One region of the Sulfurovum sp. TSL6 genome, then DNA from elsewhere that is predicted to be linked to it. Evidence: riboswitches for the same ligand, from Rfam matches in the RefSeq annotation. Region 1 holds a riboswitch; the other holds the start of a gene.

Region 1 (15,751 bases):
GCGTTAGCTACAGGAGATTATATACAGTACATTGATGCAGACGATCTACTGCATCCAGATAAGATCCGTCTTCAGATGGAAGTATTGAAAACCGCAGATGATCGAACACTTGTATTTGGAAGATGGGGTACATTTCAAAAGAGTATTGAAAATGTAATATGGAAAGATCTGCCTGTAAATAAAAATTATGATGATCCAACACGGTTTCTTATTGAGTTATGGACAAGTGGGATGGCTGTAATTACGCATTTATGGCTTGTACCTCGAGTATTGGTAGCAGAGAGTGGAGGATGGGATGAAAGTTTGGCAAGAAACCAGGATGGGGATTTTTTTGCCAGAGTAGTAATAAAAGCAAGTAATATAGTGTTTGTTAAAGATAGTATAGGATACTACAGAAAAGATAATGAAAACAGTATTTCAAATCAGATTTCAAGAAAAGCTTTGCAATCAAATTTAAAAACGTTTGAAACATATATAGAACTTATGAAAGATGATATGGAAAAGACTGAAGTTCGCAGGAGTTTAGCACTAATCTATTCAAGATTTTTATATAGAATTCCCCCTTTACATAAAGATTTAACATTGGAATGTAAAAGGAAGATGAATAGTTTAGGATTCAAAAAACCTCTTAATACACTGAAAACAGATGAACGTCTATTATCATATTTTTTGGGGACATATAGAATGTTTCAATTGAAAAAATCTATAAAATCCATACTTAAATAAGTTACCTATGTTTAAATATTATCATAAAAATATCTTGAACCAGAAAAAGTCAAGGAATATCAATTTATGAAAATATTACATCTATTGACAAGTATCAATACTGGAGGTGCTGAAAAGTTTTGTGTAGATATTTGTAATACACAAGCAGATATCTCTGAACACAAAGTTTATCTTTGCATTCTTGATGATATTAGTGAAGAACAGCTATTATTGAAGATGATTTCTCGAAATGTTAATGTAATATCTTTAAACAAACGTGGTGGATATAGTTTAAAAATAATCTATAAAATTTATAAACTACTTTCTGAAGTAAAACCAAATATAATTCATTTAAACGGTAGAGCTTTAGTTTATACTTCAATTCCTATTTTACTAAAAAGGATACCATCCATTTATACAGTACATACTATGGCACATAAAGAGTATAATAAATATATTCGCAGTTATATCAAATTATTATTTAATGGCTTTCCTGCAATTTTTACACCTGTTTCAATTAGTCAAAGTGTTTCTGAAACAGTAAAGAAAACTTATGGGGCACATTTTGAAACAGTCGTTTATAATGGGAGCTCTCAACTGACAACTTCTTCTAAATCAGAAGTTGTTGCTCAATATATCAATACGTTAAAGAAAGACAATAACACTTTAGTATTTTTATATATCGGGCGTATTTCTAAAGAAAAAAATACACTTTTGTTAGTCAAAGCATTCAATGAACTGCTCGATAATGGTCGTAATGTTTGTTTATGTATTGTTGGATATGATGGAACACTGAAACAATCTTATCTATTAGAATGTAAAAATGAAAATAAATATTCAGATAAGGTCAAATTTGTCGGTCGTCAAGAAAATATAGCCGATTATTTAGTGTGTGCAGATGCTTTTTGTCTAACATCAAATTATGAAGGATTAGGGATAGCGGCATTAGAAGCATTTTCTATGGGCATTCCTGTACTTTCAACTCCATCTGGTGGACCTTCTGATATTATCATTCCGGGTATTAATGGATACATATCAGAACAAATAACCGTTGAGAGCTATATAAAGGTATTAAATCATTTTATAGAAAAACCTTTAAGAGATAAAGATAAGATCATAAAATTATATACAGAAAAATATACTATGGAGGTATGTGCATTACAATATTTGGAGCTTTATGAAACGAAATTATGAGAAAGTGAGACAATTCTAAATGAATACAACAAGAAACGCTACCAATAATTTAATTAATTTAGACATTATATCTATAATGACACTTCTACTATCTCTATTTTTATTAAGTACAATTGCTTTAGGAGGAAGTTTAGCACCTGTAATTTTACATATATTCATGATTGTAATAGGTGTAATATTGATTACTCTTTTTTCTAATAAGAATGAGATCATTTTTAAAATGAAACTATTTGTTTTTTTCTTTTCATTGTACTTAGTTTATTCCTTAATAAACTATTATATTTTATTAAGATTTTTTCCTGATATGCCACCCACTGTTTTTCATGATGAAACAGTTTTCTACAATTTTTCAAATCTTGCTTTACCCTATATCTCTGGAGAGAAAAACTTTTTTGAGCTATTTACATTTGCTTCCTATCCATTACATGAACAACCTTTACATGCTATGTTTTCTGCTCTTATTGCGTCTTTCTCGATTGCGATCGATGGGAATAATACGATCATTGTACAAAAGCTTCTTTCACCTTTCTTTGGTGGAATGTTTTCCGTGGTTTTATACTCAACATTAAAATATCAATTTACAGACCGAGCTTTTGTACTCAATGCAACTTTTGCATATTCTCTATTATCAGCAGTATTTATGTACTCTACTCCTCTACTTAGGGATATTGATGTTGCATTAGCATATATTGTATTTATCTATATTTTCTTGCAGCCAAATAGTTATAAAAACATTATACTACTTTTCATAGTGGCATTTTTGACGGTGTATTTAAGGACTGAATCTGGACTAGTTCTATTTGGATTAATTCTTTTATATGGTCATCTTTATGTCAGAACATTAGAGTCCAGATCGTTAAAATTGATATTTTATATTTTATTAATAGGATTGTTCTCTTTTATAATTATATTGATGTCTCAGAAAATTATTGGGATGATCGTAAGTTTGACTGAAGGAAATACTACAAGGGCAATTGCCCGATCATCAGCGGACTCTATCTCACTCATTTTTAATAAACTTCCTTTTCCTTTTAGTTATATAGCTAAGGTACTTTTTGGTCAAATGCAACCTTTCCCATTTTTTATAGCAATGGATAGACTACCAGAAGCAATAAGTGGAATTTTTTGGCCATTTATATTTATAGCGATGCTTTATGCTGTGATGAAAAAAAATATTAGAGTCCTCATTGATATAAAAGTCAAATACTTGCTTATAGTAGCAATTGCAATTTTATTTTTAATGTCATCAGAACCTATGGCAAGAAGAATGATGAGCGTTTATCCCATTATTTATATCACAAGTTTATACGTATTTTTCATTGTTCCAAATAATGAAATAAAAAGAGCTTTGTCATATTATATATTTGGTATCATATCACTTAATACTTTTTATTATTTGATAAAACTTTAAGAGTTTATATAGAATATGTTTGTTTTTTGATAAATTTCAGTAAATAGATTTTGAAGGGAAGTATTTTGTCAAAATTATTATTAATCGGTTCTTTAAAAAATAAAAAAGATCCGTCAAAAACGGGTGGTACAGTAGTATTATTTGAATTACTTTTAAATGAATTAAATGAAAGAAAAATTGTATTTGATGTAATTGATACTTTAAAAGAAAATTATCCGAATCCAACCATTGCTTATTTATTTACTTCTTTTAAATTAATTAAACATTTCGGTAAATATGAATTTATTTCTTTGCAGGCAACTAATAATAGTTTAATACTTCTAGGACCTATTATGGTTTTTTTATCGAAATTATTCAAAAAAAAAACAAGTATTAGAAAATTTGCTGGTGATTTAGATTCTGTATATAAAAATTCTAATTTTTTAAAAAAATTTATAATTAGATATGTTTTAAAAAATACGAACGTAAATTTTTTTGAAACGAAATACTTGGTTAACTATTTTCATAAGTTTAATAAAAATACGTATTGGTTCCCAAATGTAAGAAAACAAGTTATTACCCCTAAAATTCCTCGAAGTTTTAATAAACGTTTTATTTATATAGGTACTATTAATGAAGAAAAAGGAATAGATGAGATTATTGCTATTTCAGATCAGTTAAATGATGATTATTATACATTGGACTTATATGGTCCAATACTAGAAAGTAAATATACAGAAGAATTATTCCAGCAAAAAAAAGTTAACTATGGAGGTTCATTAAATCCAACGGATGTTATAGATGTATTAGATTCTTATGATGTGTTAATACTACCATCATACAGGGAAGGCTATCCTGGCGTAATTATAGAGGCATTTTCATTAGGTATACCGGTTATAGCAACAAGACTTCAAGGTATTATGGAAATGGTACAGGATGGTATGAATGGTTTGCTAATTGATGTAAAAGAGAGTGCTCAACTTAAAAATGCGATTGAGTCCATCAATCATGAAACATATGCTGTACTTTCTGAGAATGCATTAAAATCATTTTCCAATTTTAACAGTGAAGAACAAACGAATTTATTTTTAAAAAGGATTGGTATTGAAATGTGATTTAAACCGTATTTCTCTTTTGCTTCGAACAATCTATTATTTAAAAATGAAGCAAATTTACTATAGGTTATACTATATAACCCGTACGAAATGGCGAAAACTCTATCATTTTAAATATCCACTCACTTTAAAATCCCAGGTAAATATTATTAATCTTAGCCCAAGTATACCTTCAAGTTTAATCTATCAGTATAATAGGTTTACTTTTTTAAATATAGAGCATCATTTTGATAAAAAGATCGATTGGAACTATTCAGGATATGGGAAACTATGGACTTATAATCTAACATATTTTGATTACTTGAACCAGAATGCATTTTCTAAACAAGATGGCATCAGGCTAATAAATGATTTTATTGATCAATCAGACGCGATAAAAGATGGATATATGCCATTTCCAATTTCACTACGTGGAATAAATTGGATCAAATTTTTGTCACAACATAAAATCAAAGATCAAAAAATTAATGATTCTCTTTATGCACAGTATATGATACTCATTGATAATATTGAGTATCATATACTAGGTAATCATCTTTTGGAAAATGCTTTTTCCCTGCTTTTTGGAGCCTATTATTTTCAGGATGAAAAGTTATATTTAAAAGTAAAAGAAATATTTAGTGCTGAACTTAAAGAACAGATATTAGAGGATGGAGCACATTTTGAACTGAGTCCAATGTATCATCAAATAATGCTCTTTAGAGTACTTGATTGTGTTAATCTTATTCAAAATAATAATTGGAAAAACGATGAGTTACTTGATCTATTGATCAGTAAAGCCGAAATAATGCTTGGTTGGCTCAATACTATGACCTATGAAAATGGTGATATACCATTGTTAAATGACAGTACAAACAATATTGCACCGACGACGAGAGAACTTAATGCATATGCGACTGCCTTAAATGTAAAAACAGAAAAAATAGAGTTAAGCAAGAGTGGTTATCGAAAGATAAAAAACGGGCGTTATGAAATGATCATAGATGTTGGAAATATAGGTCCGGATTATATTCCTGGACATGCACATAGTGATACTTTTAATTTTGAACTTTATATGGATGGTAAACCTTTTATCGTTGATACCGGTCTTTCTACTTATGAAACCGATATGAGGCGAACTTTGGAGCGTTCAACATTATCACATAATACGATTGAGGTTGATAGTATGAATCAAAGTGAGGTTTGGGATGGTTTTAGAGTTGGAAGGCGTGCAAAAATCATTCATCTGGAAGAAAAAGAGAATTACATTGAGGCAACACATGATGGGTACAGACATATTGGTGTCTTACATACAAGAAAATTTACGTCACATGAAAGAGCTATCATTATAGAAGACAGTATTGAGAGCTCAGGGGTCCATACAAACACTGCTTATTTACATTTTTATCCTGGGCTCTCGCCAAAAGTTAAAGGTAATAATATTATACTATTAGGAATAACAATAACTATATATAATGCAAATAGTTTAGATATTGAAGAATATGGATATAGTGGGGAGTTCAATAGAATCATAAAGGCCTTTACAGCCAAAATAGTATTTAGCGATCATCTAAAAATGGAGATGCAACTATGAAATTACTTTTCCTGTCAGATAATTTTCCACCAGAAAGTAATGCCCCTGCTAGTAGAACGTTTGAACATTGCAAGGAGTGGGTAAAAGAAGGCATAGAAGTAACAGTTATCACTTGTAATCCGAATTTCCCTTATGGAAAAGTATATGATGGTTATAAAAATAAACTCTATCAATCAGAAATCATAGATAGTATTAAGGTCATACGGGTATGGAGTTATATGGTAGAGAATAAAGGGGCCTTGAAAAGAATTTTTGACTACCTTAGTTATGCAATGAGTGCGATAATTGCTGGATTATTTGTCAAAACAGATTTGATAGTTGCAACATCCCCTCAGCTTTTTACCGCTTTTGCTGGTTGTGTACTCGCTAAAATAAGACGGAAACCATGGGTTTTTGAACTCAGAGATTTATGGCCTGAAGGTATTAAAGATACAGGGGCTATTAAAAATAAAAAAATACTTGATTTCCTGGTAAAATTTGAACTATGTCTTTATAGAAAATCAGACTTTATCATTACAGTGACTAAGGGGCTTAAAGAAAATCTTGTAAGTAGGGGTATAGAAGCATCTAAAATAGATATAGTCACGAATGGAGCAAATTTAGAGCTATTTCAACCTAAAGATAAAAATCAAGAAATTTTACATCAACTTGGTTTGGAAGACAAGTTTATTTTCGGATATATCGGTACCCATGGTTTAGCACATGGCCTTGAGTTTATTGTTGAGTGCATCAGTGAGATCAAAGATGAACGTATTCATTTTTTATTCATAGGTACAGGTGCAAAAAAATCGGTAGTTGTTGCTTTGGCAGAAAAGTTACGGTTAAAGAATGTGACTTTTTTGGATCCTGTGAAAAAAAATGAAGTCGCTGATTATATATCGGTCATTGATGTAGCTTTGATCCCTTTGACCAAAACCGATATTCATGCTTCTCTTATACCATCAAAAATTTTTGAATCAGCATCTATGTTGAAACCGATCTTACTTGGTGTGGAAGGTGAAGCAAAAGATATTGTTCGCAGGCATCATGCAGGATTGGTTTTTGAACCGGAGAATAAAAATGAATTTTTAGAAAGTGTGAAGAAAATTTCATCAAATAATGAGCTTTATAATGAACTTAAACAAGGTTGTTCACTACTTGCTAAAGAGTTCGATAGAAAAATGCTTGCATCAAAAATGTTGACAATCCTGCATCAGGTGAAAAGGGTTTAATATGAATCAGAATAGGATAGATGAATATAATAAGTCGCAGATGAGTACAACTGAAAAACTCATAATTGTCCTCAAGTCTATTTTTTCACTTAATTTTATAAAATCAATAGCGTCTTCATTTGCTTATTATCTGTTTGAACATGTGTATTGGAAGTTTGATATTACAACAAATGGACCCTATAGAGTGCATGCGACAACTTCTATACGTAATGCAAAAAATATTTCTTTTGGCTTTGATACACGAATTACTACAAACTGCATTGTCTGGGCAGGTAAAAGATCTAAAATTATCATAGGTGATAATGTGCTTATTGGACCGGGTGTACAGCTTCATGCATCAAATCACGGATATGGACTTGGTAAAGGACCTATGACTTACCAGGAGAGAGTGGAAAAAGATATCATACTTGGGAATGATGTTTGGATCGGAGGAAACAGTGTTATTACTGCAGGTGTTAGCTTGGCGGATGGTATTATTGTGGCGGCAGGTTCAACAGTAACCAAAAGTTTTGATGAAAAAAATATCATCATTGGTGGGGTACCCGCAAAGAAAATTGCACAAAGGAACTAAAATGAATGTATTGACATTTGATATAGAAGACTGGTTCCATATTTTGGATAATCCATCAACAAAAACTGAAAAACAATGGATACAACTTGAATGTAGAATCCACCAGAATCTGGATAGAATTTTAGATATTTTGGAAAAACACAATCAAAAAGCCACTTTTTTCTGTATAGGATGGGTAGCGAGAAGATATCCTACAATTGTTAAAAAGATTGATAATTACGGGCATGAGATTGGTAGTCATTCAGACATGCATCAGCTCGCTTATGAATTCAATAGAGAAGAGTTTAGAGAGGATCTTGAACAATCGATCAAATCTATTGAAGATGTAGTTGGCAAAAAGGTAAGGGCATATAGAGCCCCTGGTTTTTCTCTCAAGCATCGAAATACCTGGATGCTTGAAGAGCTTAGTAAGCATGGTGTCGAAATAGACTGTTCGGTATTCCCTGCAAGAAGAGCACATGGTGGTTTTAAAGAATTTGGTCATGCAGAACCGGCATATGTTGAAATAGATGGTGCCAGAATTAAAGAGTTTCCTATCAATCTTTACTCGATATTTGGAAAAAATATTATTTTTTCCGGTGGTGGTTATTTCAGACTGATCCCATACCCACTTATTAAATTCTTCATGAAAAAATCTGATTATGTCATGGTCTATCTTCATCCAAGAGATTTTGATTATGATCAGCCAATGATAGAAGGGCTTTCAGCATTTAGAAGATTTAAATCTTATGTGGGATTAAAAAGCACCTCAAATAAACTTGACAGATTACTTAATGACTTTGACTTTATGGATTTGAAAGAAGCAAATGAATGCATTGATTGGGGAAAAGTTAAAACGATTAAATTAGATAGGAATCTCTAAAATAATGCCAAATAATAAAATATTATCAGGCTATTGTGCCTTAAATATTTGCAATAATGTCATTTATGCGGCTAAAGGTTACAAAATATTTAAAAGTTTTGATGGCGGAAAGTCATGGGAAATTGATGGTAAGATAGAAGATCTTAAGTATAGTTTGATTGCTAATACAAGTAGGTTGTTGGCAAGACTATTTCGGACAGAAATTACATATCTTCTTATACTGCAGGATGGAAGTAGGGTAGCCATAGGTAAAAAGGGTATTTTTGTTGCTCAAAAAAATGAAAAAATCTATAGAAAAACTTTTAATGTAAGCAGAGGAACACGACCTTTGAATATGTGTGAGGACAGTAAAGGATACCTCTATTTTGGAGAATATCTTAGTAACCCTGATAGAGAAGAAGTACATATTTTCAAGTCAATAGATTCGGGAAAAACTTGGACGATATGCCATACTTTCCCTAAAAGTACTATACGACATGTGCATGGTATATTCTATGACAAATATGAGGATTTGTTGTGGTTTGCGACAGGTGATTTAGATGGTGAATGTATCATTGGTTATACTAATGATAGTTTTGAAACAGTAAAAATTTTTAAACATGGAGGGCAGAAGTATCGGGCAGTTCAGTTATTGTTTTTTAAAGATTTTATCATTTATGGGACTGATACTGAATATGACAAAAACTATATTTACAGGTTAGATAGAAAGAATGGGAAAGAGCATTGTCTGCAGGAGCTTCAGGGGTCAGTCCTCTCATCTGTTAATTCAGATGAATATGCTGCCATATCTACAGCAGTAGAGCCATCTGAAGTGAATCATGACATATACTCATATATTTGGTTTAGTAATGATGGATATCAATGGAAAGAACTCTATAAAGGGAAAAAAGATTCATTAAATCCGAAATATTTCCAATATGGAAGATTTAAATTTCCCATCGGAGCGATTAACAATGAAGAGATATTGTTTTCAGGCCATGCATTGGAAAGGTTGGATAATAAAACAATTATTTATTCTTTAACATTGTCAGGCATTTTAAAGCACTAATTCTTAGTATAAGTGCTATCTTTTTAATTAATACTTTATCTGGGCTTTCTATATTATAACATCATTGTATTTGTGTTTTATCTTGTTCTAAATTATTATGATTTCTTTTTTGAAACATTAATAAATGCACGTTTCTTAAGTAGATATGAACGAATAAGTCAATTGTCATGTTCCTTAAATCTTAGTATAAGGATATATAAAATTACAGTATCATATATTTTCTCTTTTGTAGTGAACAAAGAAAAACTGATTATCATGTGCCTTATCTTTAATCATTTAGTTCGAAAAATTGTATTTATTATTAAAATTTAGAAACCATAAAAAGTCAATGATACAAAACACAATTAATTCTCTTGAGGGGGAGAGGGTACTCTTTCCTATGAATCTTAATTAATATTCATAGGGTTTTAATTAAATTTTTGAAGTTAAAAATTATTGATGTAATAGAGTCAGCTCTGAAAATCAATAATTTAACCCCAAAATTTTATATTAAGTCTCAAATAAAGACAGTAGGTGTTAATTATTTATTGATGCGTTTATGAGTGTAATGGCTCTTGGACTGTTCGTAAATTTATCAGTTGTAAATACATAATCGGTAGTTCCTATAGCATAATTATTATTAGGTGAATATGTTCCCCCTGAGTTGCCTTCCAATATAATGTTTGTAGGAGAATTAATTATGTTATTGTCAGTCCACACTGTGCCACTTGAATTATACCAAAATCTGGCATATGCTGTTCCATTGGCATTTACTATAGTGTTGAAGCGCATATCTATATTGTTTGCTCCAGCTATACTTAGGGAATAATACGAGCCAGTCATACCATCAACTGCTCCACATTCATATAGCAAGTTATTTTTCATTTCACCATCATAAATGGCATAATCGGCAAACAAAGAGTCACCACCACTAATACCTACATTTGAGTCAAATATTACATTGTTGTTAAGTATTATATTACCGATTCCGTAATGATAACCAACAGCAGCACCGAAGTCACTTAAGTAACTACCTGATGAATTATCTGATTTTCTATACCCCCACATGTGGTTGTTTGTAATGATAATAGGGTTTTGTGCATTTAAAGAGCCTATTTTTAAATCTATTGCATTTTCAGCAAAAGCATAAGTTCCACTAGGAGTATAGTTACCATTTCCATCAGTATATATAGAAGAGTCTATGTAGATATGATTATTATCAATAATTGTACCTTCAACATTCGCCGTAACCTCTGGTGTCATGGGAATAACAGTCTGTATACCATCGTTTGAATTTACTATCTCATTGTTAATTATTTTAGTATTTTTAATAGAAAATACTGTTGAGCTCCAATCTTTAAAAGATATGGTTGGATTATCGAGTAAACGTCCTGCATGTGTCATATTCTGAAATCTACAGTTCTGTATCGTATTATTATTCGCATCTCTTTTTAACTGTACTGAAGTAATTATTTCATGGGTAAAAGCTCTATTAAGAATATTATATGATGAAGTCGCGTTAAACAAAAATGAACTTATAAGATTATTTTCGATAGCTGCAGCTCTATCCACTATCCAGTAATTCGCACCATTAAAAGTAAGTGCATAGTTTGCTACTTGTGTACTAAGTAGTTTTCCTGGATGCAAGTCATTTCCGTTGTTAAGAATGATATAGCGTCTCTTTTCAGATGTACCACTTGCAGTCAAGTTAATATTTCCAAGTGATCTATAGTCCCCAGGAGAGACACAAAAAATTCTTTTACTGCTATTATTTATTGTACTCCAGTCAGTATTACTTGTGATAAACTGTACTTCTGGATTATTTGCATCACATGCAGGTAGGGTTATTGGTTCCAGATATTCACTAGAAGTACTCGCATCCGAAGTTGGCTGTTCGTACGGTGTTGTTTCTGTTACAACAGGAGTTAATTTGCTTCCTTCTAATGTAAAATCTGCCATAAGCATTGTAAGTGAGGTAAACGAGAGTAAAAGTATTTTTTTCATAATTCAATCCTTTCTTTAATTAAATTTTATAGGCAATATTGCCTGCAGCATCTACTATTATTTTACCAGAATATGTGGCATAAGTATTTTTATCGTAGTCATATACTTGTAATGTGAACATTTCTCCAGGTATTACTTCAATTTCAAATTCACCATTCTCATTAGTAGAAAGATCGGTTCTGATCCAGTTGTCACTAATAGCATCCACTCTTAGGTTTGGTACCGCTTTCTTATCAGTATCGATGATACGATCAGTATATATAGTGTAATCGGTGTAATAATCTTCTGTTTCTATAGATGAATTTCCACTTCCTCCTCCACATCCAGTGAATAAAGTTACAAGCATCACCATAAAGATGCTCAGTGTTTTTTTGTATAAGTACATTTGTATTACCTTTTTCTTTATAAATATGATAAAAGTGTGTTGTGAAACATTTGAGAATGTACTTCTCTAAAACGGAGCATATAGGCAGCCCGGCCATCTCATTCATTGAGGTCCTAAGCTTTCCGTCCTTGTTTCACAACAAGTTTGGCTTTTTCCAGTGGTCAAATTCTAGTATAAGAGTATTACTACAGTATTACTTGCTTGTTTTATAATTATAAGCTAGAGTTATCAACTATTTCACCTGGAGCTACAGCAGCTATCAAACCATTGTATGCAGCACTGTATTTATCAGTGTAGTGATATGATTCTAATGTGAACGCATGACCTGGTATTACTTCAATTTCAAACATACCGTTCTCATCGGTACTAAGATCGGTACTGATCCAGTTGTCACCAACAGCATGTACCCTTAGGTTTTTGACAGGTGTTCCATCTGGGTAGAGGATACGATCTGTATAGATACCCGAGGCTTCTTCGATAGGTTGGTTGAGACTCCAGGTCCCTGGGTGGGAAACGGTACCTTCGTATGTTCCATCTGCCAGACGAGTCGCATAACCTTCTTCTATCCACATTCCTTGTGCATAATCATAGTACCAAAGTGGGATAATGTTTTCTGTTGCCCCTGTAGCTTCAAATATTAAAGTCATATCTTCAGATACACTTATTGGATTGCCAGCTTCATCTTGCAGATCCACTACCATAAAACCGTAAGAGACGAAAGGAACGATGCTCCCATAACTGTCTTGCCCTTTATATTCTCCAGGGAATGTTATGTCGGTACTTTTTTCTGTACTGGTACGATAAGATAATCCAGTAGTGACCTGTCCAATATATGGACTTCCATCATGATTGATATAAATACCGGAAGGTATATCGATATGGGCTCCAGTAACTACAATTTGGCTGTCATACGTCCAGTGGCTAATATATTTATCCATTTCAACAACTGTGTAATTTGGGGATGCAGCATCTATTTGAATGATCGTACTGTTTTTATAGTAACCGTCGGCATTAAACGTGACAACTGCTTTATCAGTTGCAGCTATATTCGTTAGTATATAATCACCTTGAGCATCAGTTGTTGTTATGCAGCCACCTATATTGACTTGAATACCTACTAATCCTACTCCAGTATCTTTATCCGTAATATGACCTTCAATTTTTGCATCACCTTCTAGACAGAGAGCTTGAGTCTCTTCAGCGATTGGTTCAGTTGGCACTGGTTCAGTTACGATTGGTTCAGTTGGCACTGGTTCAGTTACGATTGGTTCAGTTGGCACTGGTTCAGTTACGATTGGTTCAGTTGGCACTGGTTCAGTTACGATTGGATCAGTTGGAACAGGATCTGTTACGATAGGGTCAGTTACAACTGGATCTGTCACAATTGGATCTGTCGGAACGGGATCAGTTACGATCGGTTGTGTACTTGCAAGTGTTGTAAATGTGTTATCATTACTTACAATCAGTCTACCTCTCTCATCTTCGGAGACTGTTCTATAGTGATATTCTGTATTGGCCTGTAAATTTGATAAGGTAACAGTGCCTTCTTCTTGTACTGCAACTACTGAACCATACTTATTACTTGTACCATACTCTACTAATTTTGTAGTATATCCATAAGGATTCCACTCGATGGTAGCAGAATCTTCTGTAGCTGTGACAATGATATCAATCTTCACTACTTTTGCTATTGAGGTTGTAGTGATATCTGTTGAAGTTGAATCCGTTGAAGTACTTGTTCCTCCACCGCCACAACCTACAAGTAAAGTTGCACATGAGAGTATGAGTACGTTTTGTTTGATATTGTTAAGTCTAAACATTGTTTAAAATTTCCTTCTTTTATGGACGTGGTGTTGTGAAGAAAATTAGTTATGAAGAAATAGAAAGGATGTTTCTATGAAGAACGGTTTAGACCACTATAATATATAGCATTACTTTGTATTTAACAAAGGCAACTAGGCTATCTCATTATTATTTATGAGACCCTTGGCTTTCCGTCCCTACTTCACAATAGGTTTGGCTTTTCTCACTAACTTGATGGGAATTATATTAAAAGAGTGTTACCTCAATATTACCCATATGCCTGAATTTTTATTAAGATTAGGATTATAAACTTTATATAAAAGTTATAATTTATTTAAAACTATCGTTTGAGATACGATGTATCTAAATAAATGCAACCCAGCTATCTTTTTTTCAAAAGACCTGAAGCTTTCCGTCCCTGCTTCACAACAGGTTTGGCCCAATACTTTTATTACTATAAATTATGATAAAATAATATCTTAAGTCATAGTCATAGTGCAATAATACATAATTAAACTGAAAAAAATATAAAATGATAATATATCTATCTTGATATTTATGATCAATTTATTTGATGAAATACGATATTAAACTTTTTGTTTTGATGAGATTTAAGTTGAGAGGTAGTGATATCTAGAAGAATTAAAATACGGATCAGCTCATAGAGCTGATCCGTATTGGATGTTTATTTTAGGAAAAGAAGAGATTATTTGATAAATTTTCTTCTAAAGAAGTGCTAGAAAAGTCCCAATGCTATCATCAATAAAAACATTATATCAAAGTGTTTACTGTCAGGACTGCATGTAAAACCACCATTGCTAGTAATTTCACGACTTTCAAGAGAAAAAGAGACCAAAAGTATTCAGCACTTGTTGCACTAGGATTTACTCTGATATATTTATGAAATTTCATGTATACAATAAAATACTATATTTTGTAGTATCTACAAATTATAGTATTATAACTATAGCAGAAGATGGAATAATGTAAAGGATTTATTTATGGAGATTTCATTATTAAATAGTATTTTTTTAATTTCTTTAGCAGGTATGTTGATACTCATGATTTTTGCTAAGAAGGTAGGGTTGATTGATATTCCAAATGAAAGAAGTGTACACAAAAAACCTATACCAAGAGGTGCGGGTATTTCTTTTATTCTGGCTGTATTTATTACACTGTTTCTATTTGATCTTGAGTATTTAAAAACATACTATTATATTTATGCAGCTATTGCTGTAGTCTTTATAGCAGGGGTGTGGGATGATTTGAAAAATATTTCACCGATAATAAAATTTATCTTTATCTTTTTTTCTTCAATCATATTATATCTTCATGATGTTGCTATATTTTCATTGGGAACTTATTTTGGTTATGAAATGATCTTACCAGTTTGGTTGGTCTTCCCTTTTACTTTTTTTGCTATAGCAGGGTATACCAATGCCTTGAATTTAATGGATGGATTAGATGGTTTGGCCGCATCTATCTCTATCGTGATACTTGTTACTTTTTTGGCAATAGGTTTAGAATATCATGACGAGTTCATCATTTCATTATCGTCATTTTTTATCGTAACACTTCTCGCATTTTTGTTGTTTAATTGGAACCCTGCAAAAGTATTTATGGGTGATAGCGGTTCACTCTCATTAGGAATGGTGATAGCGATTTTAGGTATACACTCGGCGCAGTACATTACGCCTGTATCTATTTTGTTTATTGTTGCATTACCTATATTAGATACTTTTATCGTAATGATACGACGTATGCGACGTCATAGATCACCATTCCATGCAGATAAAAATCACATGCACCATTTTTTGTTTAATGTTAAAGGAGATATCCGCTATACAGTCATAATCTTGGCTATGATGCAAATGATATTTTCGATTATAGGATATCAGGTAAGTCAAGCAA
Region 2 (15,751 bases), on a different contig from region 1:
CGTAGAGATGCCTATCATTAAAATGACTATATTTTCTGACATTATTTATCCTTAAATTTTAAACTTTTAATACGCATAGAGTTACCGACCACAACCAGTGAGCTCAAACTCATAGAGAGTGCTGCCACAAGTGGATTGACAAACCCCATGACAGCCAGTGGAACAGCTACGACATTATACAACAAAGAAAAGCCAAGATTTTCTTTGACTGCACCAAACGTTCTCCTAGAGAGTTTGTAAGATTCGTAAATACTTTCAGGTTTTTCATCTAAAAGCACGATGTCACTGACAGAGATAGCCACATCCGCGCCATTCCCCATCGCTATGGAGATATCTGAGGAAGCAAGAGCTATAGCATCATTGATACCGTCTCCGGCCATCACAACGACATGTCCGTCTTGATGAAATGTATCTATCAGTGCAGCTTTGTCCTGGGGGAGAAGTTTTGCATAGACTTCTTCTACCCCTACCTGTTTCGCCACCTTTTGGGCACTTTGCTCATGGTCTCCTGTAAGCATGACTACCTTGACACCTAACTCTTGAATGTTTTTGATAGCTTTGGCCGCACCTTCTCTGATGGTATCAGTCAGCTCAAACCGTGCGACAAGTCTGTCGTCAATCGTAAAGAAGAAGAGGGCATTTTGTGAATCTGTATCTACATCGAGCTTTGAAGCTTTCATCAGTTCCGCATTGCCTCCAAGAAGTGATTGGTTTTTAACTCTGCCTTTTACTCCTTTGGCTTCGATACTTGTGATCTCTTCAAGCGTGAGCAGTTCTACCTTCTCATGTGTATCCTCAAGATATGCTTTGATCCCTTTAGAGATGGGATGGTTGGAGGTACTGACAAGCGAATAAAGCAGTGAAGGATCAAAAGTTTCAAGATAGTCTGCCTTCACTACAGAAGGTTTCCCCTCAGTGATCGTACCGGTTTTGTCCAAAGCAAGGATGTCACTTTTTGCCATCGTTTCCAAAAAAGAGGCTTCTTTAAAAAGGATACCTCGTTTTGCTGCAACACTGATACCCACAAGGGTTGCCATAGGAGTAGCCAACCCTAATGCACAGGGACAAGCGATAACGATCACGGAGATGCCTACGATGAGTGCCTGTTCAAAGCTATCAACCCAAAAGTACCAACTTACGAAGGTGAGTAAGGCAATGATGAGAATCACGGTAGAAAAGTATCCTGAAACACTGTTGGCAAGCTGTTCTATACGGGGTTTTTTAGTGATGGATTCTTCAAGCAGGTTGACGATGGAGGTCAACATAGAGTTTGAAGCATCTTTGGTTGCACTATAGTGTATGATGGAGTCTAAACAGAGAGAACCACTTAAAATCGTGTCATGCTTCTTTTTGTAAATAGGTTCATTTTCTCCTGTCAGAGAACTCTCATCAAAAGAACCTTTCCCCCAGGTGACTTCACCATCAATCACAACTTTTTCACCGGGTTTAAGTTCGATGATATCTCCCACAATAATGTTTTCAATACTCACTAAGGACTTTACACCATCTTTCAGAGTGGTCACTTCGGTCGGTGTACTTCCCATAAGACTGTCCAAGGTATCAACAGCATGCTTTTTACTCAGTACTTCAAGGTATTTTCCTACCAGCACAAAAGTGATAATCATCACCACTGAGTCAAAGTAGACTTCTCCGCTTTGACTGATCATCGCGTAGATGGAGTAGATATAAGCAGAGAGTGCACCTGAGGCAACAAGGGTATCCATATTGACGATATTGTTTTTATAGCCATAGTAGGCACCTCGGAAGAATATCCATCCAGAGTAAAAAAGTACAGGTGTAGCTAAGATGAATTCAGCCACATTGAGAATGTCTTTAAACGATTGCTGTATACCGCCAAAGTATCCGGCATAGTGTGCAACAGCCAACCACATAATGTTCATAGATCCAAATACAGCCACCAAAATACGGGAATAATAGGTTTTTCGTGTACGGGTGGCACGTTCTTCCTGAAGCTTTGGATCATAAGGGTAGGCATTATAGCCGATGGAACGAATCGTTTCTATAATTTTGGAGAGCTTGATGACCTCCGGGTCCCAGATGACCTTGGCTTTGTTGTTGGTGTAGTTGATACTGGTTTCAATGACCCCATCCGTTTTATGGAGAACCTTTTCGTTCAGCCATACACAGGCAGAACAGTGGATACCTTCGATGATAAGGTTAATTTCACACAGTCCATCCTCATGGGTAGTGATATACTTGTTTTTAAATCCTTCTAAGTCAAACTTTTCCAGATCTTCATTGCTTTGTATGGCAGGTTGAAGTTTGGTATCGCCTAACTTGTCATAAAAGGTATCCAACCCTTCAGAGTTTAAGAGATGGTAGACACCCTGGCAGCCTTTACAGCAGAAATAAAGTTGTGTCTCATTCTGCTGTTCAGCGATCATCACTTCTTCAGGAAAAGTGAGATTACAGTGGGTACATGCGATGTCTGCCAATGATAATTCCTTGATTGATGGTAATATGCAGTTTTTTGTCCACATTATGAGAAGTGTATATTTTATCTAAATATGGGTAAAATCTTCTATGGAAAATGCACTTTTATTTACGATCATCCTTCTTTTTGCAGAACTTTTTGAGGCAACTATTCAGCGTGCCCCAACGCTTTTGGGTGTTTTGAAAAAACTCTATGCTTATTATCAGAAAAGTATCTTTCTGTTTTTTCTCATCCAGCCTGGGTTTTACTTTATACTTTTAATAGTAGTCCTTACAGGTGTACTGAATGTGACGATGATCTTTCTTTTGGCGATTAAAATTTTTGACATGTTTTATAAAATAGAACTGATTAAAAAAGTGTTTATCGATCGTAAAGTATCCCCGGAGATAGCACAAATGTTAGAATGGAAAATGCCTCCAATATTTTTTTTGATGGGGGCTGCCTTATATCCTCCGTTATTGTTTTATGCTCTAATATGAATGCATGTGACCAGTCACAGAACCAGATACTGACAAGCAACTAAATTGCAGTGCAAGCGAGGCACTAAATGCCGAGTCGTAATCTGCATAGTGTCAATGTAATCTGTCATGCTTTGCCCAAGAGGCGTCCTTAATGATAATTTCAGCCAAAAAAGATTATAATGCCATAACTACACGTAGCACATCGTATGGCTAACGTACAATCTCCATAATGCATATTCAATACAAGAGGAAATATGAGCGATAATAAAAAATCTTCTAACGGCAATACTGCCAGCAGAAAAAACAGAACACACGTACCGGTAGATGGCTACAAAATAGAAAATCTTCAACAACTCCCACTGACAGAACTTGTAACGATAGCAAAAGAAGTAAAAGTTGAAAATCCCAATGAATTTCAAAGAAAAGATCTTATTTTTGAAATCCTCAAATCTCAAGTGAGCCAGGGAGGATTTATCCTCTATACGGGTATTCTTGAAGTGATGAACGATGGTTTTGGTTTTTTACGTTCTATCGATGGGAACTTTGCCAACTCCAGTAATGACACCTATGTAAGCGGTACTCAGATCAAACGATTTGCACTGAGAAATGGTGATATCGTGACAGGCCAGGTACGTTCGCCTAAAGATCAAGAAAAGTATTATGCATTGCTTAAAATTGAAGCGATCAATTATTTAGCGCCTGAGAAGTCAAAACAGAGACCTCTTTTTGAAAACCTTACACCATTATATGCAAGTGAACAACTCAAGCTTGAGTATAACCCAATGAAAATGACAGGACGTGTACTGGATCTCTTTACCCCTATAGGAAAAGGACAAAGAGCACTTATCGTTGCTCCGCCAAGAACAGGTAAAACAGAACTGCTTAAAGAACTTGCGCATGGTGTTACGTATAATAATCCTGATGCTTCACTGATGGTACTTCTTGTAGATGAAAGACCTGAAGAAGTCACAGACATGCAGCGTTCAGTGAAAGGTGAAGTGTATGCTTCAACTTTTGACCTTCCAGCCCAAAACCATGTTAGAACAGCAGAAATGGTGATAGAAAAAGCCAAAAGACGTGTGGAGATGGGTAAAGATGTTATCATTTTACTTGATTCTATCACAAGACTTGCACGTGCTTACAACACAGTCACACCAAGTTCAGGTAAAGTACTTTCTGGTGGTGTGGATGCCAATGCACTGCATAAACCAAAACGTTTCTTCGGTGCAGCAAGAAACATAGAAGAGGGTGGTTCTTTGACCATCATTGCTACAGCACTGATAGATACAGGTAGCCGTATGGATGAAGTGATCTTTGAAGAGTTTAAAGGTACAGGTAACTCTGAAGTAGTTCTCAGCCGTCACGTTTCTGAAAGACGTATCTATCCTGCGATCGATGTAACGAAATCGGGAACAAGAAAAGAAGAGTTGATGATGGAGCCTGAAACCCTTCAAAAAGTTTGGGCATTGAGAAATGCAATGCAAAACATGGAAGAGGTAGAAGGGCTGAAATTCCTCTTCTCTAAAATGATGAAAACCAAAACAAATGAAGAGTTTCTTTCTATGATGAACGAAGGTGCGTAGGTAACTGCAATGAAAATATCTATATTTTCATCTGAGCCGATAGCTGAAGCTTTAGTGAAAGGAATTGTAGATGGGCTTTGCCTATCTACAAGGAGATAACTATCATGCGTATTGGTGTTTTTGATTCTGGTTTGGGTGGCTTGACCGTTGTTCAGGCAATGACCCAAGTGATCAAAGGTGCTCAGATATTCTATGTGGCAGACACCAAAAATGCGCCTTATGGCGAAAAAACCCCTGAACAAATTCTACAATACTCACTAAATATAACCAAATATCTTGTTAAGACCCATCAGATAGATGCATTGATCTTAGCCTGTAATACGGCTACTTCTTCTGCGATCCAACATTTGCGTGAAACGTATCCTTCGCTGATCATTATAGGTACAGAACCTGGTATCAAACCGGCTATCGAGCAGACGAGAACAGGGAAAATAGGGGTTTTAGCAACACCAGCCACACTACAGGGAGATAAGTATCAGACATTGGCACAAACGCTCTCTTCACAAAAAAGTGTTGACATTTTTGAACAGGCTTGTCCCGGTTTGGTTGAACAGATCGAAAAAGGTGAAATGGATAGTGACGTGACAAAAGGGTTACTTGAAAAATGGCTTGCACCTATGCGTCAGAATAATGTAGATACGATCGTACTGGGATGTACACATTACCCTCTTGTGGGTCAAAGTATTGAAAAGATTATGGCCTGTAATGTGAGTCTGATCCATACGGCTGAAGCTATATCCAAACATTTACTCACATTAGGCACCCAAAAAGGACATCTCAATGAGGGCGACTTACAGGTGCATATTCATACTACGGGTGAGATTCATATGCATGTTGTTGAGAGTCTTATTGGTGCCTATGAAAATATATATTTCATAGACGTTGAAAATAACTAAAGTCCACTATTTAATTTTTCTAGGCTGCTACTTAATTATACATTAGTTAAAGTTATTTCCAATTATATTTTTATGAAAAACGGCTACTATAAACTTATCTATGTTAAAATACATCCACACGGTTTTACTGTATGTAAAAAGCCTAGTTTGTTGTGAAGCAAGTGCAGAAAGTTATGGGACTCAGAAACTTCATATCTGAGTTTGCCAGACTACCAATTTGAGGATAAAAGATGAAAAATTTGTTAGAAAGCTTTGCTATATTTCTTGTTGGACTTTTGTCTATAGGTGTTGTATATTTAATTGTACAGTACAATTCGATCGATGATAAAAATTACGTAGACCCGTTAGACAAGACTGCATATCAAATGCCGACTGATGCAGAATTAGAAGAAGCTGATGATCTTGATCTTGATGATGAAGATATTGATCTAGAGGATGAAGCGTAGATGAGGCGAAAGTAGGACTTACTTTACAGTAGTCCTACCGCTTCTCTTACTTTCGACATTTTGGCATTTGCTATAGCTTTGGCTTTCTTAGCGCCTTGAGCCAAAATGTCATTTACCTCATCCATATGGTTGAGGTAATACTCGCGTTTTTCCCTGGCTTCACCCAGTTCTTCCCAAATCAACTCTTTAAGATACTTTTTGAAGTGCCCATACCCCTCTTTACCGCTTTTATAACGTGCCTGCAGTTCAAGTTTTTGTTCATCATTTAAAAAGAGTGATGCCAATGCATAGATATTGTCTCCCTCATATTCCAATGGTTCACCTAATGGCGTAGAGGATGAGACGATCTTATTACATCTTTTTTGCAGCGGTTTCTCATCCATAAAAAGGTCAATGGCATTCCCATAACTCTTACTCATCTTTTGCCCGTCTATGCCCGGGATCGTAGCAACATCCTCTTGTACAAGATGCTCAGGAAGTGTAAAGATCTCTCCATACTCATTGTTGAATTTTATCGCGATGTCTCTTGTCATTTCAACGTGTTGGATCTGGTCTTTTCCTACAGGGACTTTTTCAGTGTCTAACATCAGTATATCTGCAGCCATAAGTACGGGATAAGAGAAGAGTGCATGATTCGCGGCAATACCTTTAGCTACTTTGTCTTTATAGGAATGTGCACGTTCAAGTAGTCCCATAGGCGTAAACTTAGAAAGTATCCAGTAAAGTTCAAGTACTTCAGGCATATCACTCTGTACCCAGAATGTTGTTTTCTCCGGGTCAATTCCAATGGAAAGGTAGTCAACAGCAGCATCAATAGTGTGTTGTTTCAGTGTGGCTGCATCTTTTGAAGTGGTCAGTGAGTGGTAGTTGGCGATAAATGTAAAAAGTTCATGCTCTTCTTGAAGTTCAACCATAGGTTTCATAGCTCCAAAATAGTTCCCTATATGAAGTTTTCCTGAAGCTTGTATTCCTGTAAGTACACGCATATTGTATCCTAAAATAATTTTAGGAGATTATAGCGAAGTGTTAGTAAAAAACCTATTCATCGTCATCGAACCGTTCACCGCGTTTACGGGCAACGATGTCTAAAGGTACACCTTCAAAGTCAAACTTGCTTCGAAGGAAGTTTGACAGGTAACGTTTGTAGGAAAAGTGTATAAATTCAGGTCTATTGCTTATGAGAGCAATTTTTGGTGGTTTTGTCTCATACTGTGTCGCATACTTGATATTTACTACCGCACCGTTATGTGTAGGTACATGGTGTCTTCTTATGGCTTCACGTATGGTATCGTTAAGTTCAGAAGTAGGGATACGTTGGGTGTATCGCTTATAGATCTCTGTGACTTGGTCAAGTATCTTGTTGACACGCAACCCTGTTTTTGCCGAAATGGTAATAAGCGGTGCATAGTGAAGGAACTTCATTTCATCTCGTATCTCTTCAACCACTTCCTCATAGGTTTTGTCTCCATGTATGTCCCATTTATTCACAACGATAAGACAAGCCAATTTGTATTTCTCTATGAGTCCTGCAACCCTTTCATCAAGCTCTGTCACACCTGCAGTTGCATCGATCATAAGCAGTACCAGGTTTGCTTTTTCCAGCATTTCTGTCGTACGTGTCAGAGCATACTTCTCAATACCTACAATTTTACTTCTTCTTCTGATCCCTGCTGTGTCAACGAAAGTAATTTTATAGTCATTGTATTCTATCATCTCATCAATGGGGTCAATCGTGGTTCCTGCAACATCAGAAACGACTGAACGCTCTTCACCCAACAGTGCATTAAGGAGTGAACTTTTTCCTGTGTTGACACGACCGATTATCGCGACTTTGATCTCATTGTCTATGGTTTCTTCTTTGACACTATTAATATCACGAATGATCTCATCAAAAGGATCTACTTCCGCATCTTCAGTTAATTCAAGTCCTTCAGGTTCTTCTTCGCGAGGAGGGATGAGTGCTTCAAGCCATGCATAGAAGTCATTAAAATAACGGTTATGACTGACTGACATAGGAAAAGTTGCCTCTGCACCAAACTCCAAAAATTCCCAGTAACGCTCTTCTTCTTTGTCATTGTCAATCTTGTTGACAACAAGCGCAAGCGGTTTACCCATGGCCTGAAGTTTGTAAAAGAGTTCTCTGTCTTCTTCAGATGGCAGTGTTTTACCATCTACCATATAGATGATGATATCTGCCATTTCAGCCGCTTTCAGTGAAAAATCGGCTACCTTAGAGAAAAGTTCAGTAGAATAGTCTATTCCTCCTGTATCGATCACTTCAAAGTCACGGTTTTCTGAAATAGTCACGATACGTTTTTTGATATCTCTTGTGGTTCCTGAGATATCAGCAGTGATGGCATCTCTTTGTCTTGCCAAACGGTTGAAGAGTGAACTCTTTCCTACATTTGGACGTCCTAGTATCGCTACTTTTTTAAGTTCTTGCATAAATAGTATTCTTTCTTAATAATTATCGTAATTATAACACATTTTTATCAGGTATCTGTTCCATGTAGATAGACCGTGAAGGAAAGGCAAAACTTGACCCGTTGTCTTCAACGATTTTCATAATTTTCAGATGGATATCTTCACGTATATTTAAATAGCGTTCCCAGTTGGAAGTGCTGGTAAAAGCATAGATAAAGATATTGAGTGAAGAGTCCCCAAAAGATTCAAAATTGACGAGTAAAGCATCTTTTTGAGAGATTTTTTCATGGGTATGCAACATCTCTCTGAGATCTTTTACTATGGCATTCACTTGATCTCTGCTGGTACCGTATGTGAGTCCTACCTGCATTTTGATTCTACGGATACCTCTGCGAGAAAAATTTTCTATAGGGGAATTAGAGACAATTTGGTTAGGAACGGTGATAAGTGACTTTTCAAATGAGCGTATTTTAGTCGTACGCATCCCTATGTCTTCCACTGTACCTTCCACACCTCCTACTTTGATCCATTCGCCGATACGAATAGATTTATCTGCAAGCAGGGCAAAAGAGCCAAACATATTTGACGCGGTATCTTTAGCAGCGAGGGCAAAAGCAAGACCTCCAAGTCCGAGTGAAGCAACTAGTGCGGTGACATTGATCCCCCATACTTGAAGCATCGCACCGAGTCCCATAGCAGCTATAAGGAATATGACTATTTTAAGTATGAAATTACCCATCTCTTCGGCAAGATCAGGATTAAATTTTTCTGTAGCATGATGGAACACGCTACGTAAAGACTCCAGAACAGAAATAATTGCCCAAAAGATCGTATAGACAACCAGTGTATTGAGAATATTTTTGATCCATTCGGTCTCTTTGAAAATAAGTACGAAAAAGAGATGTGCTCCTATCAGTATAAAAGCAAAACTCACAGGTCTTTTCAGTGCAGATATAACCTTGTCATCATGGTATGTGGCTGTTACTTTGGAGACTTTTTGCAGGGTACCCATCACAATAAGCGTGAAAAGTTTTCGCAAAAGTAAAAAGAGTAAGAAGACTACTATGGCAGCAATAAGGTTGGCTAAGGGGATATCTAAAAAGGTATTTGCCAAAATAGGATATTTTTCATAGATAGGTATCAGCAGTGACTGTACGGTACCCTCAAGATTCATCGAGAGACCATCTATCACATTTAATTCAATTGTTGTATTCAGGTCACTTGTATTCACTTCGTTTGTTTGCATTTTTATGTTATCCTTCACTTTTTCTACAGGTAATTATAGTAAAAATTGATATAAGTTGAGATAGAAAAGGATTGATGTGTTAAGAAGAATTTTTATAATGAGCGGTTTATTTTTACTTTTAGGAAGTTTTGCTTCAGCTAAAATGACACAATTGGACTATAGAGCTACCTTTGGGATATTTGGTACTGTAGGAACCATTGAAAACAGACTGACGCAAAACGCTAAAACCTATGAGATTGATACAAAAGTCACCTTAGCGGGATTGGCTAAAGTACTTATGGGTGGACAAACGGAACATTATGTTTCAAAAGGACATATGAGAAATGGACTCATGGTCAGTGATTTTTACCAGATGACAAGTAAGAAGAGAAATAAAAGAGTCATTAAAGAGTATCATATAGACCACAAAAAGAAGTATGTCACAAAAAGAGTGAGAAAATGGCGTAAAGAAAAATTGGTAGAAGACCGTACTGAAAAACTTAAATTTTATGCCAAAGATGACTTGTTGACACTGTACTTTAACCTAGGTAATGCTGTGAAGCAGAAGCCAAAAGGCAGAACATACTTGTTTAAATCGGTGGGTCTTGAAAAACAAAATGGTGAAGTACAGATCACTATACCTGATGATGTGCAAGTGACAGACTATAAAAAAGATCTAGGTCAAGATGCAAAGATCTATGCGAAGGCGTTCATCCATCAAAAAAATTTCAGAAAGAAAAAAGGTGATATCCTGCTTGCTGTTGCAAAAGACGGCTTTATCCATAAATCGGTGATCAAAGATATACTTTTTTATGGGGATGCAAAGCTGACAAGGATCAAATAGCACTAGCGTGTAAAACAAAGTCGATCACTTTTTGATCTGACATTTCACAAGGTTTCAACATCCCGCCTTTCATCGTAGGATAGTAGTTTCCGCTGACAATGTCATTCCCGCCTAACTCTTCTGCATAAATTTTGAGAAGTTTGCCATCTAACAATGTCTCTTTTCTTAGTAAATACCGTTTACCAAGGTAGCGTATATCATTGGCCCCATTGGGAAGCGCTAAAAGTTTTGTATAAAATTCTGTATGGTTCATAAATGTATTATGCTACACTTTCACAAAATTAGCAAATGCCGTTTTGCCTAGGCAAAAAACTTCTATTAGAAAAATGAGGATAAATGATTGAAGAAAATGATTAAAAATATGGATAGAGGTATCCTTTTGATGTTATTGGCTTCACTGAGCTTCGCACTTATGGGTGGTTTTGCCAAGGTTGTGAGTCAGGTTTTGCCCCCAGTAGAAGTAACATTTTTTAGAAATATTTTTGGTGTTGTTCTTGTAGGACTGGCTATCTATAGAGTACCGTTGAAACAAACAGGCGGAAAGTTCTTCTTACTTATTTTCCGGGGTTCTATGGGATTTGCAGCGCTTTTGGCATATTTTTATATCATGGCATATATTCCTTTGGGTGAAGCAGTGACGTATAACAAAACCTCACCGATATTTGTGGCGATATTTGCCTATCTATTTTTAAATGAAAAATTGCACAAGAGTGCTTTATTGGCTATCATTATAGGATTTATAGGGATTGTTCTGGTGGCACAACCTCAGGGGGGAACCTTTGATAAATATGACATTCTGGGTATTTTTTCAGGTATAGGTGCAGCGCTGGCGTATACTTCTATACGGGAACTTAGAAAGTACTATGATACACGTGCCATTGTGATGTCATTTATGGGGGTAGGAACTGCAGCACCACTGGTATTAATGCTGATCACTCCGTATGTCAATGTCTCAGAAGAATTTGACTGGATGTTTGCAGAATTTGTCATGCCATCGGGTATAGAGTGGGTCTACGTGATTGCAGTCGGTATCTTTGCTACTATCTCTCAGCTTTTGATGACCAAAGCGTATGAACTGACAAAGGCAGGTATCGTTGGTACCATTAGTTACAGTAATATTGTCTTTGCAGTAGTGATCGGTATCATGTTGGGAGACCCCATTCCTGATATTTGGACAGTTTTGGGTATAATCTTGGTAATATTATCAGGGCTTCTCGTAGCTCTGCCAAAAGGACTAAAATGATTTTAATCGCTGGACCTTGTGTTCTGGAGAGTCGTGACACTGTGATGCGTATAGCAGAATCTTTAGGGAAGTACCATGATGACTGTACTAAAGATTTTTATTTTAAAGCAAGTTTTGACAAAGCCAATCGTACCAGTCTCGACTCTTTTAGAGGTCCGGGACTGGATGAAGGGCTTAAAATGCTTCAAGAGGTCAAAGAGCAGTTTGGCTATAAGATCTTAACGGATGTCCATGACTACACACAACCAGCAGCAGCAGCTGAGGTAGCAGATGTCCTTCAAATTCCAGCATTTTTATGTCGTCAGACTGACCTGCTTGTGGCAGCTGCAAAAACATCTGCGGTAGTGAACATTAAAAAAGGACAGTTCCTGGCACCAGCTGCAATGGAACACTCTGTAGGAAAAGTGCTTAAAACCCGAGGGTTCGATGGTGAGGTCAGTTATGAAAATGCCAAGAAATATAACGTATGGCTCACCGAGAGGGGTACAACATTTGGATATGGTAATCTTGTCGTAGACATGCGTGGTCTTAAAACGATGCGTGAGTTTGCTCCGGTAGTATTTGATGCAACACACTCTGTACAGATGCCTGCATCTGGCGGAGCAAGTTCAGGTGGAGACTCTTCATTTGTACCCTATCTTTCACGTGCAGCAGCAGCAGTAGGTGTAGACGGTTTCTTTTTTGAAACACACTTTGATCCGAGTATTGCTTTAAGTGATGGCCCTAATATGATAGAGTTAAGCAAGTTAGATGCATTAATCCAACAGATCGATGAGATCCGAACGATCGTCGAATAAACAAAAATTTAAATACTAAATTAAAGGAATAACATGAAAATTGTAGAAGGTCAATTATCCGTAGATAAGAGTAAAAAAGTAGCGATCATCAATGCAAGATTTAACCACTTCATTACAGACAGACTGGTAGAAGGGGCAAAGGATGCTTATGCAAGACATGGCGGAAATGCAGATGATCTGGATCTTATCTTGGTGCCGGGTGCATTTGAAATACCATTCGCATTGGACAAAGCATTGGCTTCTGGAAAATATGACGCAGTATGTTGTTTAGGTGCAGTGATCCGTGGTGCAACACCTCACTTTGACTATGTATCCGCAGAAGCAACCAAAGGTGTGGCATCAGTAACACTAAAACATGGTAAACCGGCAACATTCGGTGTACTTACCGTAGACAGTATTGAACAAGCTATAGAAAGAGCGGGTACCAAAGCAGGAAACAAAGGTGCTGAAGCGATGGTAGGCCTTATTGAACTCATCAACCTATACAGTGAGCTTGACTAATGGCTACTAGACATCAGGCACGTACTGCTGTAGTGGGACTACTTTATGCTTATGACTTAGGGAATGAGAACATAAGTAAGTTTTCAGATGAAATTTTGGAAGAGGGTAAGATTCGAAATAAACAAAAAGCTTTTTCAGATACACTTTTCCAGGGCACTATAGAAAATCTTGAAATGCTGGATGCTAAAATTAAAGAACATTTGAAAGATTGGGATTATGAGGGTATTGGTAAAGTAGAAAAAGCGATCATGAGACTGGGAGCCTATGAGATCCTTGTTGCAAAAACAGATAAAGCCATTATCATCAATGAAGCAGTTGAATTGGCAAAAGAACTTGCAGATGAAAAGTCACCACAGTTTATCAATGGTGTTCTAGATGCATTGGATAAAGAGAAATAAAAAATGATGTGCGTTAAAACGCAATCTGAGTGAGGTACCAAATGACGATTCGTACTAATTCTACAAATAAACGTATGAGTGTGGATGAAGCCGTAGAGCTTATTGAAAAGGCTGATCTGAAAACCCTTGGAAAGATGGCACTTGCACGTAAGAAAGAGATGCATCCCAAAGGTGTTACTACCTTTGTTGTGGATAGAAATATCAACTATACGAACATTTGTTGGGTGGATTGTAAGTTTTGTGCTTTTTATACGCATGAGAAAAAAGAAGATGCGTACATTCTGAGTTTTGATGAGATAGACCAAAAGATAGATGAACTCCTGGCTATAGGTGGAACACAGATACTCTTTCAAGGAGGTGTGCACCCTAAACTGCAGATAGAGTGGTATGAAGATCTGGTTGAACATATCTCAAAGAAATACCCTCAAGTCACGATACACGGTTTTTCATCTATCGAGATAGATTACATTGCCAACCGTTCAAAGATAAGTATCTCCGAAGTCTTACGCAGATTGAAGGCAAAAGGACTCAGTTCAATTCCCGGTGCAGGTGCAGAGATACTTTCAGACAGGGTACGTGACATCATAGCACCTAAAAAACACGATAAGGACACATGGCTGGATGTGCACCGTCAAGCGCATAAGCTTGGGATCAAGTCAACAGCTACGATGATGTACGGTACGGTGGAGACAACACGTGAGATAGTGGAGCATTGGGATTATGTACGTCAGCTTCAGGATGAAACCGGAGGGTTTAGAGCATTTATCATGTGGTCTTATCAAAGTGACCATACACAGCTAAAAAGAGAGTTACCAACGATCACTAAGACTTCTTCAAATCTCTATCTTCGTTATTTGGCTGTAGCCAGACTCTTTTTGGACAATGTTCCCAATATACAGAGTTCATGGGTGACGCAGGGTTCTTACATAGGACAAATGGCACTTCTTTTTGGCGCGAATGATCTGGGTTCAACGATGATGGAAGAAAACGTCGTTTCAGCAGCTGGAGCTAAGAATGAGATGAATCAAGAAGAGATGATCAAGCTCATTAGAGATGTGGGGGAGAACCCTGCAAAACGTAATACTGCGTATGAGATATTAGAACGTTACTATTAATAGGACGTTTTTTAATCAAAGCTCAAAAAACTACGTTAACACTGGGGTGCACCTAAAGGTATTTCCTTCGGGCACTTCAGCAGTCGGCTCATGTGACTGGTCACATTTATTTCTACATCGGAGTAAATAAAAACCCAAAGGTTTTATATGAAGAAAATTATTTTATTATTGATAGCAGTACAAGGAGTATTGATGGCAGCATTCGTTCACGAGATAGAGATTAAAGAGAGTAAGGTACCCGTTGTATTTGAGCAAGAGAAGTATCTTCCTATCGTATCGATGCAACTGGTCTTTAAAAATGCAGGACATTTGAGTAATACCAAAGATGGTTTAGCCGATATGTCTGCAAGGCTGATGAATGAAGGTACATCGAAAGAAGGAAGTGTAGGATTCGCTACCAAACTTGATGCACATGCAGTAGATATCGGTGCACATGTAGGACGTGAGAGTTTTATGATAGAGGTTTCTTCATTAAAAAGTGAATTTCCTTATGCAGTAGAGCGTTTGGAGGAACTTTTAAAAGATCCAAATTACACGCAAGAAGCATTGGCTCAAATTAAACATCAAAAGATAGGTTGGCTGACACAAAAGAAGAGTGACTTTGATTATATAGCAGGTACTTCTTTGAGAGCGACACTTTTTAAAGAAAGCGTTTTAGCCAGACCGTATGACGGTACGATTGAGAGTATAGAGAGTATCTCACTGGAAGATATTCAAACATTTATCTCTACACATGTAGGGTACAACAATGCCATAGGTGTTGTGGGCGGTGATATTACTTTGGATGAAGCAGAAGGATATCTGACAAAACTTCTTGCAGTGTTACCAAAAGTTGAAGAGAAAGAAGTGAAACGTATTCAAGCTTCAGATAAAAAAGAAGTTGTACTCATCGATGAAGATACACAACAGGCATATATCTATTTTGGTGCCCCCTTTAACTACAGTTATAAAGAAAAAGACCAGTACCTCGCAAAGATCGCAGAGTATCTTCTTGGAGGTGCCGGGTTTGGTTCCCGTCTGATGGAAGAGATACGTGTAAAACGCGGACTCACCTATGGTGTCTACTCCTCATTCAGACGTACAAAACCGGTTTCTTATTTGAGTGGTTACATGCAAACAAAGCTCAGTACACAAGATGAGGCAAAAGATCTGATACAAGAAGTGGTAGACACTTTTGTCAAAGAGGGGATCACCCAAAAAGAGCTTGACGATACGAAGAAGTTTTTACTCGGTTCTGAGCCTCTGCGTATAGAAACACTTTCGCAAAGACTGCATAGGGCTTATAATGATTATTATTATGGAAGACCACTTGATTTTACTAAAGCGCAGTTAAAAAAGATCGAGTCTGTTACACTTGATGAGG

What was found. Region 1 has a riboswitch for cyclic di-GMP ahead of LDM93_RS04875 (fibronectin type III domain-containing protein). Riboswitches for the same ligand answer to the same signal wherever they lie in the genome.
Region 2: linked by a shared signal. The riboswitch ahead of LDM93_RS06740 (hypothetical protein) and the one ahead of LDM93_RS04875 (fibronectin type III domain-containing protein) in region 1 are both predicted to bind cyclic di-GMP.

The regions. Positions count from the first base shown of each region.
Region 1 is NZ_BPFJ01000001.1:998,320-1,014,070, reverse strand. Features, by position in the region: gene LDM93_RS04930 (glycosyltransferase family A protein) at 1-726, shown strand, start outside; gene LDM93_RS04925 (glycosyltransferase) at 793-1,899, shown strand; gene LDM93_RS04920 (hypothetical protein) at 1,919-3,310, shown strand; gene LDM93_RS04915 (glycosyltransferase) at 3,376-4,404, shown strand; gene LDM93_RS04910 (alginate lyase family protein) at 4,394-5,977, shown strand; gene LDM93_RS04905 (glycosyltransferase family 4 protein) at 5,974-7,188, shown strand; gene LDM93_RS04900 (acyltransferase) at 7,190-7,759, shown strand; gene LDM93_RS04895 (polysaccharide deacetylase family protein) at 7,761-8,621, shown strand; gene LDM93_RS04890 (hypothetical protein) at 8,626-9,669, shown strand; gene LDM93_RS04885 (hypothetical protein) at 10,186-11,652, opposite strand; gene LDM93_RS04880 (hypothetical protein) at 11,672-12,037, opposite strand; cyclic di-GMP riboswitch class I at 12,118-12,196, opposite strand; gene LDM93_RS04875 (fibronectin type III domain-containing protein) at 12,250-13,857, opposite strand; cyclic di-GMP riboswitch class I at 13,985-14,068, opposite strand; cyclic di-GMP riboswitch class I at 14,210-14,289, opposite strand; gene LDM93_RS04870 (glycosyltransferase family 4 protein) at 14,842-15,751, shown strand, end outside.
Region 2 is NZ_BPFJ01000002.1:341,030-356,780, reverse strand. Features, by position in the region: gene ccoS (cbb3-type cytochrome oxidase assembly protein CcoS) at 1-42, opposite strand, end outside; gene LDM93_RS06760 (heavy metal translocating P-type ATPase) at 42-2,456, opposite strand; gene LDM93_RS06755 (hypothetical protein) at 2,545-2,934, shown strand; gene rho (transcription termination factor Rho) at 3,171-4,499, shown strand; gene murI (glutamate racemase) at 4,604-5,395, shown strand; cyclic di-GMP riboswitch class I at 5,526-5,612, shown strand; gene LDM93_RS06740 (hypothetical protein) at 5,626-5,841, shown strand; gene trpS (tryptophan--tRNA ligase) at 5,865-6,827, opposite strand; gene der (ribosome biogenesis GTPase Der) at 6,880-8,286, opposite strand; gene LDM93_RS06725 (mechanosensitive ion channel family protein) at 8,318-9,511, opposite strand; gene LDM93_RS06720 (DUF3108 domain-containing protein) at 9,609-10,334, shown strand; gene LDM93_RS06715 (hypothetical protein) at 10,327-10,587, opposite strand; gene LDM93_RS06710 (DMT family transporter) at 10,684-11,577, shown strand; gene kdsA (3-deoxy-8-phosphooctulonate synthase) at 11,574-12,374, shown strand; gene ribH (6,7-dimethyl-8-ribityllumazine synthase) at 12,408-12,875, shown strand; gene nusB (transcription antitermination factor NusB) at 12,875-13,273, shown strand; gene LDM93_RS06690 (dehypoxanthine futalosine cyclase) at 13,315-14,388, shown strand; gene LDM93_RS06685 (pitrilysin family protein) at 14,581-15,751, shown strand, end outside.